3 regions of the Pseudomonas sp. ArH3a genome follow, and region 1 is predicted to be linked to each of the others. Evidence: predicted binding sites of a transcription regulator. Region 1 holds the regulator's gene; each other region holds the start of a gene.

Region 1 (4,788 bases):
CTGGTACGTGATGAGCTGGGCGCCGATGCCGCGATTATCGGTAACCGTCGTATTGCCGGCGGTGTCGAGCTGACGGCTGCCCTGGATTACACGCCCTCGGCGCTGGCGCCGCGCGTGCCGAACATGGAACTCGAAGACGAGTTGCGCAAGACCGCCTCGCGCATTGTCTCGGCCCAGGCTGAGCTGAGCATGCGTGGCGACAGCGACGCCACCACCAATCGCCAGCTGTTCGCCGGCCTGCCGCTTACTGCTTCCGAGCCGCTGGTGGAACCAACATTCAAAGAGCCGCCACGTCCTGCAGCGCCGGCACCGGCCGCCGCAGTCGACCAACGCGTGTTTGATTCGATGCGTTTTGAACTCAATGGCCTGCGTGAGCTGCTCGAAGTACAGTTGGGCTCCTTGGCGTGGAACCAGTTGCAAGGCAGTAAGCCGCAACAGGCTAACCTGTGGCGTCGCCTGCAACGGATCGGCCTGTCCGGCCCGTTGTCCCGTGACTTGCTGGCGCTCACCGCCGAGGTCGAGGAGCCGCGCCAAGCCTGGCGCATGTTGCTGGCGCACTTGGCGCGCATGATCGTCACCCCGGAAATCGAACCCCTGGAAGAGGGCGGTGTGATTGCCATGGTCGGCCCTGCCGGCATGGGCAAGACCACCACCCTGGCCAAGCTGGCGGCGCGTTATGTGCTCAAGTACGGCGCGCAGAACATCGCGCTGGTGAGCATGGACAGCTACCGCATCGGCGCCCAGGAGCAGCTCAAGACCCTGGGCCGCATCCTCAATGTGTCGGTGACCCACGTCGACCCGGGCCAGTCCCTGGCCAACGCCCTCGACCCGCTGCTGCGCAAGCGCGTGGTGCTGATCGACACCGCCGGCCTGCAAGCCAGCGACCCGGCGCTGCGCATGCAGCTGGAAAGCCTGGCCGGGCGTGGCATCAAGTCGAAGAATTACCTGGTGCTTGCAACCACCAGCCAGAAACAGGTTCTTACCGCTGCCTACCACAGCTACAAGCGCTGCGGCCTGGCCGGTTGCATCCTCACCAAGCTCGACGAAACCGCGAGCCTGGGCGAAGTGCTGAGCCTGGCTATCAGTCATGAATTACCGGTTGCTTACCTGACCGACGGGCCGCGGATTCCGGATGATCTGCATCTGCCGCGCCGTCATCAGTTGGTCAGCCGTGCTGTCAGCGTGCAAATGCAAGAAGAGCCTAGCGAGGAAGCGATGGCCGATATGTTCGCCGACCTTTACCACCACCCGGCAAAACGGGTCGGTTGAGGCGGGATGAACACCGTGAAATGTACCTACATCGATGGTCTGCAAGCGATTCACGCGGCCAAGCCATGTAGCCTGCGTCTAAGCAAGACAAGGTAAAGAAATAAAATGGGCAGCATGCATCCCGTACAGGTGATCGCGGTGACCGGCGGCAAAGGTGGCGTCGGGAAAACTAACGTGTCAGTGAATTTGTCCCTGGCCCTGGCAGAGCTTGGCCGTCGCGTCATGCTGCTGGATGCTGACCTGGGCCTGGCGAACGTCGACGTTCTGCTGGGGCTGACACCCAAACATACCCTTGCCGATGTGATCGAAGGCCGCTGCGAGCTGCGCGATGTGCTGCTGCAGGGCCCCGGTGGCATTCGTATCGTGCCGGCCGCCTCGGGCACCCAGAGCATGGTGCACCTGAGCCCGGCGCAGCATGCCGGCCTGATCCAGGCGTTCAGCGATATCGGCGACAACCTCGACGTGCTGGTGATCGACACCGCCGCCGGGATCGGCGAGTCGGTGGTCAGCTTTGTGCGCGCCGCGCAAGAAGTGTTGCTGGTGGTCTGCGACGAACCTACGTCGATCACCGACGCCTACGCCCTGATCAAATTGCTTAACCGTGACTACGGCATGAATCGCTTTCGCGTGTTGGCCAACATGGCCCAAAGCCCGCAAGAAGGGCGAAACCTGTTCGCCAAGTTGACCAAGGTCACGGATCGCTTCCTCGATGTCGCCCTACAATACGTGGGCGCAGTTCCCTATGACGAGTGTGTACGCAAGGCTGTGCAAAAGCAGCGTGCAGTCTACGAAGCGTTCCCTCGTTCCAAATGCGCATTGGCGTTCAAGGCTATTGCTCAGAAGGTCGATACTTGGCCGTTGCCCGCTAACCCTCGGGGGCATCTGGAGTTTTTCGTCGAGCGATTGGTGCATCAGACGAGCGCAGGACCGGTGCTATGACAGCCAGCGGCTACAACCTTTACAAAAAGTCGGCACGTGACAGCCAGGGCGAGTTGATCGAGCGCTATGCGCCGCTGGTCAAGCGCATTGCCTACCACTTGCTGGCACGCCTGCCCGCCAGCGTGCAGGTCGAAGACCTCATCCAGGCCGGCATGATTGGTTTGCTCGAAGTGTCGACCAAATACGACGCGAGCAAAGGCGCGAGTTTCGAGACGTATGCGGGTATTCGTATACGTGGCGCGATGCTCGATGAGGTGCGTAAAGGGGATTGGGCGCCGCGTTCGGTACACCGCAACACGCGAATGGTCAGTGACGCAATTCGCTCAATTGAAGCAAAAACCGGTCGTGACGCTAAAGATCATGAAGTTGCGGCCGAACTCCAATTGAGTCTCGACGATTACTACGGGATTTTGAACGATACCTTGGGCAGCCGCCTGTTCAGTTTCGACGACCTGTTGCAGGACGGCGAACACGAAGGGCTGCACGAGGATGGCGCGAGTGCACATCTGGAGCCGTCGCGCGACCTGGAAGACGAACGTTTCCAGGGGGCGTTGGCGGACGCGATTGCCAATTTGCCGGAGCGTGAGCGACTGGTGTTGTCGCTGTACTACGACGAAGAGCTGAACCTCAAGGAAATCGGTGAGGTCCTGGGGGTCAGCGAATCGCGTGTCAGCCAGTTGCACAGCCAGTGCGCAGCCCGCTTGCGGGGGCGATTGGGAGAGTGGCGCACGCGCTGACAGGCAGTGTGGGGACACTGCAGACGCTACCGCGAAGGCTGCATGCTTTCGCGGGTTCGTTGCGTGGTGCCCTGGGCAGTCCTTTTTGTGTAACGCCTGTTGATTGAAATGGCGCGTCCAGGTGCTGGGCGCGTTTAAGACTGCTTGGAGGTCGAATTGGACAAGAACATGAAAATCCTCATCGTTGATGACTTCTCAACGATGCGGCGGATCATAAAAAACCTGTTGCGTGACCTTGGGTTCACTAACACGGTCGAGGCGGATGACGGCATTACGGCGATTCCGATCCTCAACAGCGGGAGCATTGACTTTCTGGTAACCGACTGGAACATGCCGGGCATGACCGGCATCGACTTGCTGCGCCACGTGCGCGCCGATGAAAAACTGCGCAGCCTGCCTGTGTTGATGGTGACCGCCGAAGCCAAGCGTGAACAGATCATCGAAGCCGCCCAAGCTGGGGTAAACGGCTACGTGGTCAAGCCATTCACTGCACAGGCCTTGAAAGAGAAGATCGAAAAAATCTTCGAACGCATCGGTCATTGATGCTGCCACGGGGGAGCTATGGAGCATAAAGAAACGTCACAGGGAGACTTTGAGTCGACCCTGAAAAAGCATGCTCACCAGTTGGTTGAAAGCCTTGAAAAAGGCCAGTTCGGCGACGCGGTGCAGTTAATCCATGAGCTTAACCAGACCCGTGACCGCGGCCTGTACCAGGAAGTGGGCAAGCTCACACGCGAGCTGCACAGTGCGATCGTCAATTTTCAGATTGACCCGCACATGCCCCAGGCCGAAGAAATTTCGCAAATTACCGATGCCACCGAACGCCTGTCCTATGTGGTCAGGCTGACAGAGGCGGCGGCCAACCGCACCATGGACCTGGTGGAAAACGCAACGCCCTTGGTCAATGGCATGACCACCGAAGCACAAGCCCTGAGCGTTGACTGGGGCCGCTTCATGCGTCGCGAAGTGGGGGCCGAAGAGTTTCGTGATTTGGCGCGTCGGGTCGACGGCTTTTTGTCGCGCAGCGAGCAGGACAACCGTACGGTTGCCAGCAACCTCAATGACATTCTGCTGGCCCAGGATTACCAGGACCTCACCGGTCAGGTGATCAAACGCGTGACCCAACTGGTCACCGAAGTGGAAAGCAACCTGCTCAAATTGGTGCTCATGGCCGGCCAAGTTGATCGTTTTGCCGGCATCGAACATGACCGCGAAGCGATCCTCTCGGAAAAAGATCCACAAAAACATCTCGCCAAGGGTGAAGGTCCGCAGATTCATGCCGATAAACGTGAAGACGTTATGTCAGGTCAGGATGACGTAGATGACCTGTTATCCAGTTTAGGCTTCTAAGGAGCACCCACATGAGCTTCGGCGCCGATGAAGAAATCCTTCAGGATTTCCTTGTAGAGGCCGGCGAAATTTTAGAGCAACTGTCCGAACAACTGGTCGAGCTGGAAAGTCGACCGGATGATGCGAACCTGCTCAATGCAATTTTTCGCGGTTTTCACACTGTAAAAGGGGGCGCCGGCTTCCTCCAGCTCCATGAGCTGGTGGAGTGCTGTCACATCGCCGAGAACGTGTTCGACATCCTGCGTAAGGGTGAGCGCCACGTCGACTCGGAACTGATGGACGTGATTCTGGAAGCATTGGATGCGGTCAACGGCATGTTCAGCGAAGTGCGCGAACGTGCCCCGATCACAGCGGCCACGCCGGAACTGCTGGCCGCCCTGGCGCGCCTGGCAGAACCTGCCGCCACCCCGGCTGCGCCGGTGGTGGAAGCAGCGCCTGCTGCGGTTGCTGAGCCGGAAGCGGATGTGACCGACAGCGAGTTCGAGCAGTTGCT
Region 2 (4,788 bases), 420 kb from region 1:
GTCAGCAGCAGGCGGTCGTCGAAGAAGCCCAGGGTGTCGGAGAGTGCCACGCCGCTGAACTTATTCTCGGTGTAGACCTTGGCGTCGAAACGTGTGGGCCGCGACGGCGTGGGGGTTTGCACCGGGTTGTAGAGGTTGCTCGGCGCTGACGCATAGCGCGCACCGCCGTTTTCAAAGTCCATATAAAAATAGCTGGCAGCCAAGTTTAACTCATGGCTGACGGGCCCCGTGTGGAACCAGCTGCGCACACCCGCCGTGGCGGTCCGCACGTTTTCGTCGCGGGTGAAATCACGCGGCTGCACGCTGAACCCCCCGGCATTATTGGTGACGGATACCGCGTGGCGCAGGAAGTCGTGATTACTTTTACGCGCGCCCACGCCGCCGTAGAGCATCACGCTGTCACTGAGGTCGAACTCGCCGTTAACAGTGCCAAACGTGTCATTGGTGCTGGCCTTGCTCCAGGATTGCGCGTAATTGCGGCGCACGTCGTTAGCACTCGGCACCCTGGCATTCGGCCCGACCTGCACGCGCTCCTGCGGGGCGTCGGTGTCGCGTTCGGTGTGGCCGATGTCGGTGGAAAGGCGCAGGCGTTCGCCACGAAAATCCAGGCCTAACACGGCCATCTCACGGTCGACGCTCTGGTGATCCCATTCGGTATCGCCGGACTGCTTCACGCCATTGAAACGGATGCCGAATTTATTGTCCTCGCCAAAACGCCGGCCCACATCCACCGCGCCGCCCGCCTGGCTGCCGGAGGCCCAGGTGCCGGTGAACGAGTTGATGTCTCTGTCGGTGGCGCGCTTGGGCACCACGTTGATCCCACCGCCCACACTGCCGCGCGGTGAGATGCCATTGATCAACTGGCTGGGGCCTTTGAGAATGTCGACGCGCTCGGCCATTTCCATGTCGATGGTGTACGTCGGCAATACGCCGTAGAGGCCGTTGTAGGCCACATCACTGTTGAACAGGCTGAAGCCGCGAATGGTGAACTGCTCATAACGCCCACCGGCCGGGTTGGTGGCGCGCACCGATGGGTCGCTGGCGATCAGGTCGCCGAGGGTGCGCGCCTGCTGGTTCTTCACCGCCTCCTCGGTGTAAGTGGTCATGCTGAACGGCGTTTCCATGAAATCCCGCGAACCGAGCAGGCCTTGCGAGCCACGGCGTGCCACTTGGCCGCCCGCGTAGGTATCGCCGCCCTCAAGCCCGGTGGTGGCGACGATCGACGTTGGCGCCAATTGCAGGCTACTGTCCTCCGGCACTGGCACCAGCATGTAGGCCTGATCACCCATCGGTTGCAGCTGCAGGCCGGAGCCTTGCAGCAAACGCGCAAAGCCCTCCTCCACGCCGTATTCGCCAACCAAGCCACTGCTGCTGCGACCGCTGACCAGCGCTGGGTCCACCGACAGATTGACACCCGAAAGCCCGGCAAAACGGGTCAACGCCGAGCTGAGACTGCCCGCCGGAACCTGGTAGCTGCGGCGAGCGGCGCTGTCTTCGGCATAGCTGAGGGGGATGAACAACGGGCTGGCGCTGAGGCTTAGCATCAGGCTCAGGTTCAGCAGCGGGCGCAGGCGCAAGGGTGAGACGGCGGGCATTGGCGGAAGCTCTCGATTTAATTCTCTTACCTGGAATGACAGGCGAGGTGAAAAAAAGGGACAGCCTTCGATAGTTTTTCTACCGGTGGTGAAGTATCGAGCTAAGGGCGCTGGTGCTCTCGCAAGTCGAGACAATGAGCAAGAAGATCAACCGCGATCAAACGGTCATTGAGAAACTGACTCACGAGATCACCCAACTCAAGCGATTGAAGTTTGCCAAGCGTAGCGAGCAGATGAATCCTGAGCAGGCCAGCCTGCTAGATGACCTGATTGATACCGATATCGCGGCGGTTGAAGCAGAGCTTCAGGCGTTGCAAACCGTGCCAACGACGACTGAGAAAAAGCAAAAGCCCAAGCGCACGAGGCCGATACGTTAAGCACGCTTCAGGCTGAACTGGACGCGACGAAGATGGCACGGAAAAAAGTAGAGGTTCATTGAGGTCGTTTCGGTCAAGCCTGCGAAGTAGAGATAAATATCTTGCGCGATCGGGCCACTGATCAGCGGCCGCAAGGGTATCGATCAACTGGCCTTGAATTGGCGGACACGGCGGCTTGATGACCGTCCAAAGGTGCAGTTTATTGGTCCGGCGCCCTCATGATTCCTGGTAAGGCGCCGATAGTTCCAGATGATACTGTGTTTGCCGTTCGCCTAGGGCGCCGGTTCTCTTACTCCCCAAGGAGACGGCCATGCGCCTGCTGCCTGTAAAAGTCATGTCGCGCTTCAGCTTGGCGATGGGCGCTATCGTGCTGGTCACCGCCGGCTCCATCTACGCGGTGATGGTGCTCAGTGGCGAGCCCAAGCTGATCGCGTCGAATACCCAGAGCGCGCAGCAATCGGCGGTGGCCATCGCGCGCCAGTTGACCATCAAGCTAGCCGAAATCGACGGACGGGTGGGTGCCATGGCCAGCCTCGGCGCGACCCTGCCCAACGACGTGGAGCTGGTCAAGCCGAGCCTTGCGCGCATCATCGATTCCCAGGGCGACACGGCGGTGGCCGGCGGTGGCCTCTGGCCCGAGCCGAATGCCTTCACTCCCGGGGTCGAAAGGCGGAGCTTCTACTGGGCGCGCAACCAGGGCAGCCTGGGCTACTCCGAGGAATACAACGCGCCACAGGCCGAGGCCTACCATGCAGCCGACTGGTACGCCCAGGGGAAGACCGGCAAAGATGGTCACTGCAATTGGTCGGACGCCTATGAGGACCCGATCAGCAAGATCCTGATGACCACCTGCACCATTGGCTACACCCGCGACCAGCGCTTCGCCGGGGTCGCCACCATCGACCTGACCCTCACCGGCCTGGCAGACTTTCTCAAGGCAAACGGCAACGTGACCGGCGGCTATGCCTTCGCCCTGGACACCTCGGGCAAGGTGCTCTATTTCCCAGTCGGCCAAGGTCAGGCTGTAGCTGACGAAACCGGCTTGCTGAACAGCGCGCCATGGTTCAACAACGTGACGCAATGGCGCAAGACCGGCCAGCAGCAGGCGCATACCTTCGCCATTGAGGACGACAGCCGACTCGGCTCGGCCGGCTACGTCAGCCTGACGCGCATCAACGCCAGTGGCTGGGTGATTGGCCTAGTCACGCCGAAAGCGCAGATGACCGCGATCGCCAGCCGCCTGACCATCGACATCCTCACTACCCTGGTACCAGTGCTGCTGCTTATTTTCGGCTTGGCATGGCTAGCGGGGCGCACGCTGCTAAGGCAGATCGACGAAACCACTCTGCAAATCAACCGTCTGGGCGAGCAGCAAGGCGCCGGCGCGGCCGAGCTGGATATTCTGCGTGCGGATGAAATCGGCCTGCTGCGCGGCGCGGTCAACCGCTACGCCGGCAGCCTCCGGCAGATGCTACGCACCATTGCCGATGAGTCCTCGAAGCTGCTACGCCAAGCCGACGACGTTGCGCGGTTGTCGGTAGTCATGGCCGAGCGGGCGGAGACCCAACGCCTGGACAACACCTTGCTCGCCACCGCTGTAACGGAAATGTCGTCGAGTGCCCAGGAGGTCGCACACACCACCAGCGACTGTTCCAACACTGCCGAGAAATCCCTCCGTACAGCGCGCGAAAGCCAGGGCCACGTGACCCAGAACAGCCAGGCCATCGTCTCCCTGAGCAGCGACATCGGCAGCGTGGCCACCGCGATCACCCGCCTCGGCCAGGATATCGAAGGGGTTAGCGGAGTACTCGACGTAATCAAGTCGATCTCCGCGCAGACCAACCTGCTCGCGCTCAATGCCGCCATCGAGGCCGCCCGGGCCGGCGAACAGGGCCGCGGCTTCGCCGTGGTGGCCGACGAGGTGCGCACCCTGGCTGGACGCACCCAGGTTTCGGCGGACGAAATCCAACAGATGATCGCCGAATTGCGCCAGGCTTCGGTCACCGCCGTCAGCACCATGGTCGCCGGCCAGGAGCGTACCCGCTCGGTGGTGGCCCAGGCCGATCTGCTGGCGACCTCGCTGGGCACCACGGTGCTCGGCTTCGACGATATCGTTCAGCGCACGCAGCAGATTGCCGTGGCGGCCCAGGAACAGAGCCATGTGACTCAGGAAATCAATGAGCTGGCCGTGCGCATCCATACCGCCAGCGAGGAAGGCGCCCGCGACGCGGCCAGCCTAAGCACCCTCAGCCAGGGCATGCAGGACTTGTCGCTGCGCCTGGGGGGCATGAGCCGTCAGTGATATGGGCGCATGAACCGCCCGTGTTGAGTCCTAAGTGTTACCGCCAATGTAAAAGTGCCCCTCTGGAGGTCCCTTTTTGGTTGGCGTTGACACCTAAGCACCCTTGCAGGCGCCGGGAAAGGCTCGACTGCCCAGCTCTGTAGGCCTGGAGTGATTAGATGAAGGAGCAACGCAAGCTTACTGCTTATCCAAGGACCACCCACCCAGCGCAGGAGAACGCACGTGACAGGGGGGTTACCAACACTCGGCTGAATAACCTCCATTCCTCGGCGCGATAACCCAGCAGTGCCTCACAGGCGTCACTGACAAACGCAATCTGGTTGCCCAGGTCGACGACGAACACCGTGTCCAGCTTCAGGTGGATCAATTTTGGATAGAGCGCTCGTAAATCAACGGGCATGGGCTTCAGTGTCCGCTTCAGATAGCGCGATCAAAGCCTTAACGTGATGGGCGGCGGCAAGCAATCCCATTCGATTTGACCGTTATCGGATGGCCTGCACACTTCCCAGCTCAT
Region 3 (4,788 bases), 2.4 Mb from region 1:
AGCGAACTGCTTTCCTGAGCAGTCTGGGTACTACCATAGCCTGCTGTCAGAACACTCCGGTAACCAGCGGTTTGGGTGCTGCCATATCCGGCAATGAGTGTACTGTCATAGCCGGCTGTTGAGGTGCTGCCGTAACCCGCAGTGAGTGAGCTGCCTTCCTGAGCGGTCTGTGTACTGCCATAACCTGCTGTCAGTTTACTTTCATGACCCGCGGTCTGAGTACTCCCATAGCCTGCAATAAGAGAACTGTCCGGGCCAGCGGTCCCGGTACTGCCGTAGCCCGCAGTGAGTGAGCTGCCTTCCTGAGCGGTCTGTGTACTGCCATAACCTGCTGTCAGCTTACTTTCATGACCCGCGGTCTGAGTACTCCCATAGCCTGCAATAAGAGAACTGTCCGGGCCAGCGGTCCCGGTACTGCCGTAGCCAGCAGTGAGCGAACTCCCTTCCTGCGCCGTTTGTGTACTGCCGTAGCCCGCTGTAAGCACGCTGCCATGACCAGCAGTCTGTGTACTGCCATAGCCAGCGATCAGCGAACTGTCGGGGCCAGCGGTGCCCGTGCTGCCATAGCCTGCGGTGAGATCGCTACCTTCCTGAGCGGTTTGTGTGCTGCCATAACCCGCTGTCAGCGAGCTTTCCTCTCCAGCGGTCTGAGTACTGCCATAGCCGGCGATCAGTGAACTGTCGGAACCAGCGGTGCCCGTACTGCCGTAACCGGCGGTGAGATCGCTGCCTTCCTGAGCTGTCTGCGTGCTGCCATAACCCGCTGTTAGCGAGCTTTCCTCTCCAGCGGTCTGAGTACTGCCGTAGCCGGCGATCAGTGAACTGTCGGAACCAGAGGTGCCCGTACTGCCGTAACCGGCGGTGAGATCGCTGCCTTCCTGAGCGGTTTGCGTACTGCCATAACCCGCTGTTAGCGAGCTTTCTTCTCCAGCGGTTTGGGTGCTGCCGTAGCCGGCGATCAGTGAACTGTCGGAACCAGCGGTGCCCGTGCTGCCGTAGCCTGCGGTGAGATCGCTGCCTTCCTGAGCGGTTTGCGTACTGCCATAACCCGCTGTTAGCGAGCTTTCTCCTCCGGCAGTTTGAGTACTGCCGTAGCCGGCAATGATGGAGCTATCGGAACCAGAGGTGCCCGTACTGCCGTAACCGGCGGTGAGATCGCTGCCTTCCTGAGCTGTCTGCGTGCTGCCATAACCCGCTGTTAGCGAGCTTTCTTCTCCAGCGGTTTGGGTGCTACCGTAGCCAGCAATGATTGAACTGTCGGAACCTGAAGTTCCGGTACTCCCGTACCCCGCAATCAGGGTGCTTCGATCTCCAGCGGTTTCAGTACTGCCATAACCGGCGATGAGCTGACTCTGATTTGCGCCCGTGAGCGTACTGCCATAAACAGCTGTCTCTAGCGTTTTTAGCGCCTGATCTGTTGCCCCCGGCGGCCTGAAAGAGTCTTCGTTAATTTCCGGGCGCACTTCAGAAAAAGCAAATGGTTCAACCAGATCTGCTGAATATGACGCATAGTTTGAAACGTTACTCGAAATGTACCCTAATGCACTATTTCGTGTTCCGACATGAACCACTTCAGCACGGGGAAATTTAACGCACCCATCTATATCCAGACGAATAATATCGTCAATCGCAACTTCACAAACCACCCATCTAGCATCGGCTTGCATATTTAATTGGCTGCTCGCCCCCTTTCCCCAGAGCAAGCCGGACAGCCCATTTTCGAGCTTTCTCGTAGGCTCCCAAAATTTGCATTCCACAACACCCGAGACGGGCCAGACAAGGCCGCAGTGATCGCCCATGTTATTGGAGCAGGTGCGCAAAACTAAAACTTTTACATCATTCATCTCAACATCCTCGTGATATCTTTACTAAGAAATAGCGTCATTCGCTTATAAAAAATAGCACTTAAAGAACGTGAAATTACTATTTATAATCTCATGAAAGCCCGGACTTAAAGCCATTACAAAGCAATAACACCAAGCTCCTTCTTTTATCCAGACCTATGTGTCAGCCTATTGTAATTTTATAGGTTATAAATTACAGGCGATTGCGATCAGTCACTTTGACTTGAGAGACATAGAGGATCGAAGATCTTATTAAAAAGTCCTCAATAAATTCAATGCTCTGCCTCAACACCAATAAGCTTTTTGCAGATACTGCAAGTAGTAGCCATGACAGGCCGCTCTATGACCAACAATAAATATGATTTTATTGTTACCTAATATTATATAGAGTGGGCCGCTCTCACCTGGATGCAGGATCGACTCCTGCTCGCACATCAGAGCGCTAGCGTACTAGAGGAAAGATTGAGGGCGCATTTAAACAAAAGCAGGCCATCGCTAAGTCAGAATCTCGCACAGAGTGCGAACGGCTATAACGGGTCCGAAGGAGCTATTGGCGAGCGACTGCTTTTGGACGAGGGCGGACATTCATAATTTTGGAGCGGGGTTAGCAGTACCAAATGCTACGCTGTTCACTCTCTGGAGGAAAACCAATGCCGAACTCAGATTTGATCCCTTCCCTACTTTCAAAACTCTACGAAAACCAACTCGCCCTTGAGGCCTCCATCATGGAACTCTCGAATTGGGTTGAGCAGCGCGGCTCTGCTGATGTGGCAGAGAACATCCGCGGCGCGCTGCACACAATCGACGAGAACGAAGAGTTCATCAAGCTGACCCTAGCCGTCCTCATGACTCCTGACTGACCGCCTCTCGTCGCCTCAAATCGCGCCAAGGTCAAACCTCGATTACTGTGCATGCATACAGCAATCGGATTGCCTCAACATGCACCACATTGACGAAGACACCTCTGCGTGGCTTGGATGCCCTACGCCCCTGGAAATGTACAAGCACCAATGCTCTCTGCTCGAGGATGAACTTACCGAGACTCAGGCACTCCTGCGCAAGGCACGGAAGCCCTCTAACAACAACCGAACGACTGCCAGAGTATCGACGATGGTTTGCCTGGGGCTGGGCTAACCCGATCGTCGGATGGCTTCAACCTCCTGGCGTTTAGGCCGATAGCCTGGAGTAACAGCTATGCCTAGCTGTCTAAGAGATATAAAAAAATGTATGTCCGGACTATGAACCTTGCCCCAAGGTCTGCCGCTTTCTTCTCGCTCATTGTCTTGGTAGTTTTTGCTCTCGGCACCGTCGCCGTACTGCAAATGGGCAAGCTCCGAGATTCGGAGCAGGATGTAGAATCTAATTGGATGTCGAGCATCCTTGAGATTGGCAAGATGCAGACAGCCATCTTGCGCCTGCGCCTAGAAAGCGTGCGCATCACCGTGGTCACCGACGAACAACAGCGCCAAACCCGCATCGCTTCGTTGAGCAGCTACCGCAGCACGCTGCAGAACACTGTCAGCCAATACGTACCCTTGATTAGCGGGCCTGCAGAGGGTGAGATCTACAAGGTGGTAACCACTGGTTTGCAGCAGTATTTCCAGCTACTGGATGAACTGGAGCCGCTACTTAAAAAAGGTGAAAATGCCGCAGCCATTGCCATGATCGATACCCGCATAAGCCCGATGGTGAATGCGCTGCAGGACGAGCTTGGTAAACTCATGGGCTTTAACGAAGAGGGAGCCAAGCGTGCAGGCTTGGATGCCACCTCTACATACAGCCACGGTGTGACATTGGTGATCGGCCTGCTGGTGTTGACCATGATGCTCACCGCGTTGTTAGCTATGGTGTTGACACGTAGTATCACGGTGCCCATCAGCGATGCCCTGGCCGTCGCCGAACGAATCGCCGGCAGCGACCTGTCCCAGGAGATCGGGATCAGTGGCCGCGATGAAGCTGGTCGCCTGCTGGCAGCTCTTTCGAAGATGCAGAGCAACCTCCGAGAAACCATCGCCCGTATCGCCGACTCCTCCACCCAACTGGCCTCGGCCTCGGAAGAAATGACCGCGATGACCGAAGACGCCAGCCGCGGACTGGTGCGGCAGAGCGATGAGGTCAATCAGGCCGCTACAGCGGTGACCGAAATGAGCGCTGCGGTAGACGAGGTTGCGCGCAATGCCGAAGCAGCCGCCCAATCCTCCCGCGAGTCCATGGAATTCACTCGCTCGGGTATCGAGAACGTGGCACAGACTCTCAAAGCCATTGAAAGTCTGGCTGGCAACGTGGCCAGCACTGGGGACCAGGTCAAGGCCTTGTCCGGCAGGGCCCAGGACATCAGCAAGGTAGTCGAGGTGATTCGCGCGATTGCCGAGCAGACTAACCTGCTGGCGCTGAACGCGGCCATTGAAGCCGCCCGCGCCGGCGAGCAAGGCCGTGGCTTTGCAGTGGTGGCCGATGAAGTGCGGGCTCTGGCCCACCGTACCCAGCAGTCGACCCAGGAAATCGAACAAATGATCACCGCGATTCAGGCAGACTCGGCCCAAGCAGTGGGCGCCATGAACGTCAGCGCCCAGATGGCAAGTAGCTCAATCTCAGTAGCGCAAAGCGCCGACCTTTCTCTCAAACAGATCGCCGTGGCTATCAACCAGATCAACGAGCGCAACTTGCTGATCGCAACGGCCTCCGGAGAACAGGCGCAGGTGGCTCGCGAGGCCGACGAGAACCTGACCAGCATCCGAGAACTGTCGGTCCAGAGCTCGGCTGGCGCGAGTCAGACCGCCATCGCCTGCGGCGAGATGACCGCCCTTGCGATTGAACTGAATCGACTGGTGGCTCGCTTTAAGGTTTGACATAAGTCGTTTTCCTGGCCTCTGCTTGCCGTAGCGTATCCATTGAACAGGCTTTCTACTTCATAGACATCTTTTTCACCTGACACTTACAGGAA

Evidence for each region. Region 1 encodes FliA, which starts transcription of late flagellar genes. Its sites were predicted from a motif close to CTAAAGTTTNNNNNNNNNNNGCCGNTAA; they were not measured.
Region 2: a site for FliA is predicted at 2,188-2,215, ahead of K0P33_RS20835 (methyl-accepting chemotaxis protein). Genes of this name have one in related genera too.
Region 3: a site for FliA is predicted at 2,996-3,023, ahead of K0P33_RS12125 (methyl-accepting chemotaxis protein). Genes of this name have one in related genera too.

Annotation. Positions count from the first base shown of each region.
Region 1 is NZ_CP080330.1:5,014,863-5,019,650, reverse strand. It holds gene flhF (flagellar biosynthesis protein FlhF) at 1-1,269, shown strand, start outside; gene fleN (flagellar synthesis regulator FleN) at 1,375-2,208, shown strand; gene fliA (RNA polymerase sigma factor FliA) at 2,205-2,945, shown strand; gene K0P33_RS22880 (chemotaxis response regulator CheY) at 3,114-3,488, shown strand; gene K0P33_RS22875 (protein phosphatase CheZ) at 3,507-4,295, shown strand; gene K0P33_RS22870 (chemotaxis protein CheA) at 4,307-4,788, shown strand, end outside.
Region 2 is NZ_CP080330.1:4,598,196-4,602,983, forward strand. It holds gene K0P33_RS20825 (TonB-dependent receptor) at 1-1,595, opposite strand, end outside; partial or broken gene K0P33_RS20830 (transposase) at 1,691-1,957, shown strand; gene K0P33_RS20835 (methyl-accepting chemotaxis protein) at 2,283-4,274, shown strand; partial or broken gene K0P33_RS20840 (PAS domain-containing protein) at 4,537-4,674, opposite strand.
Region 3 is NZ_CP080330.1:2,634,599-2,639,386, reverse strand. It holds gene K0P33_RS12135 (Ice nucleation protein) at 1-1,844, opposite strand, end outside; gene K0P33_RS12130 (hypothetical protein) at 2,495-2,704, shown strand; gene K0P33_RS12125 (methyl-accepting chemotaxis protein) at 3,068-4,693, shown strand.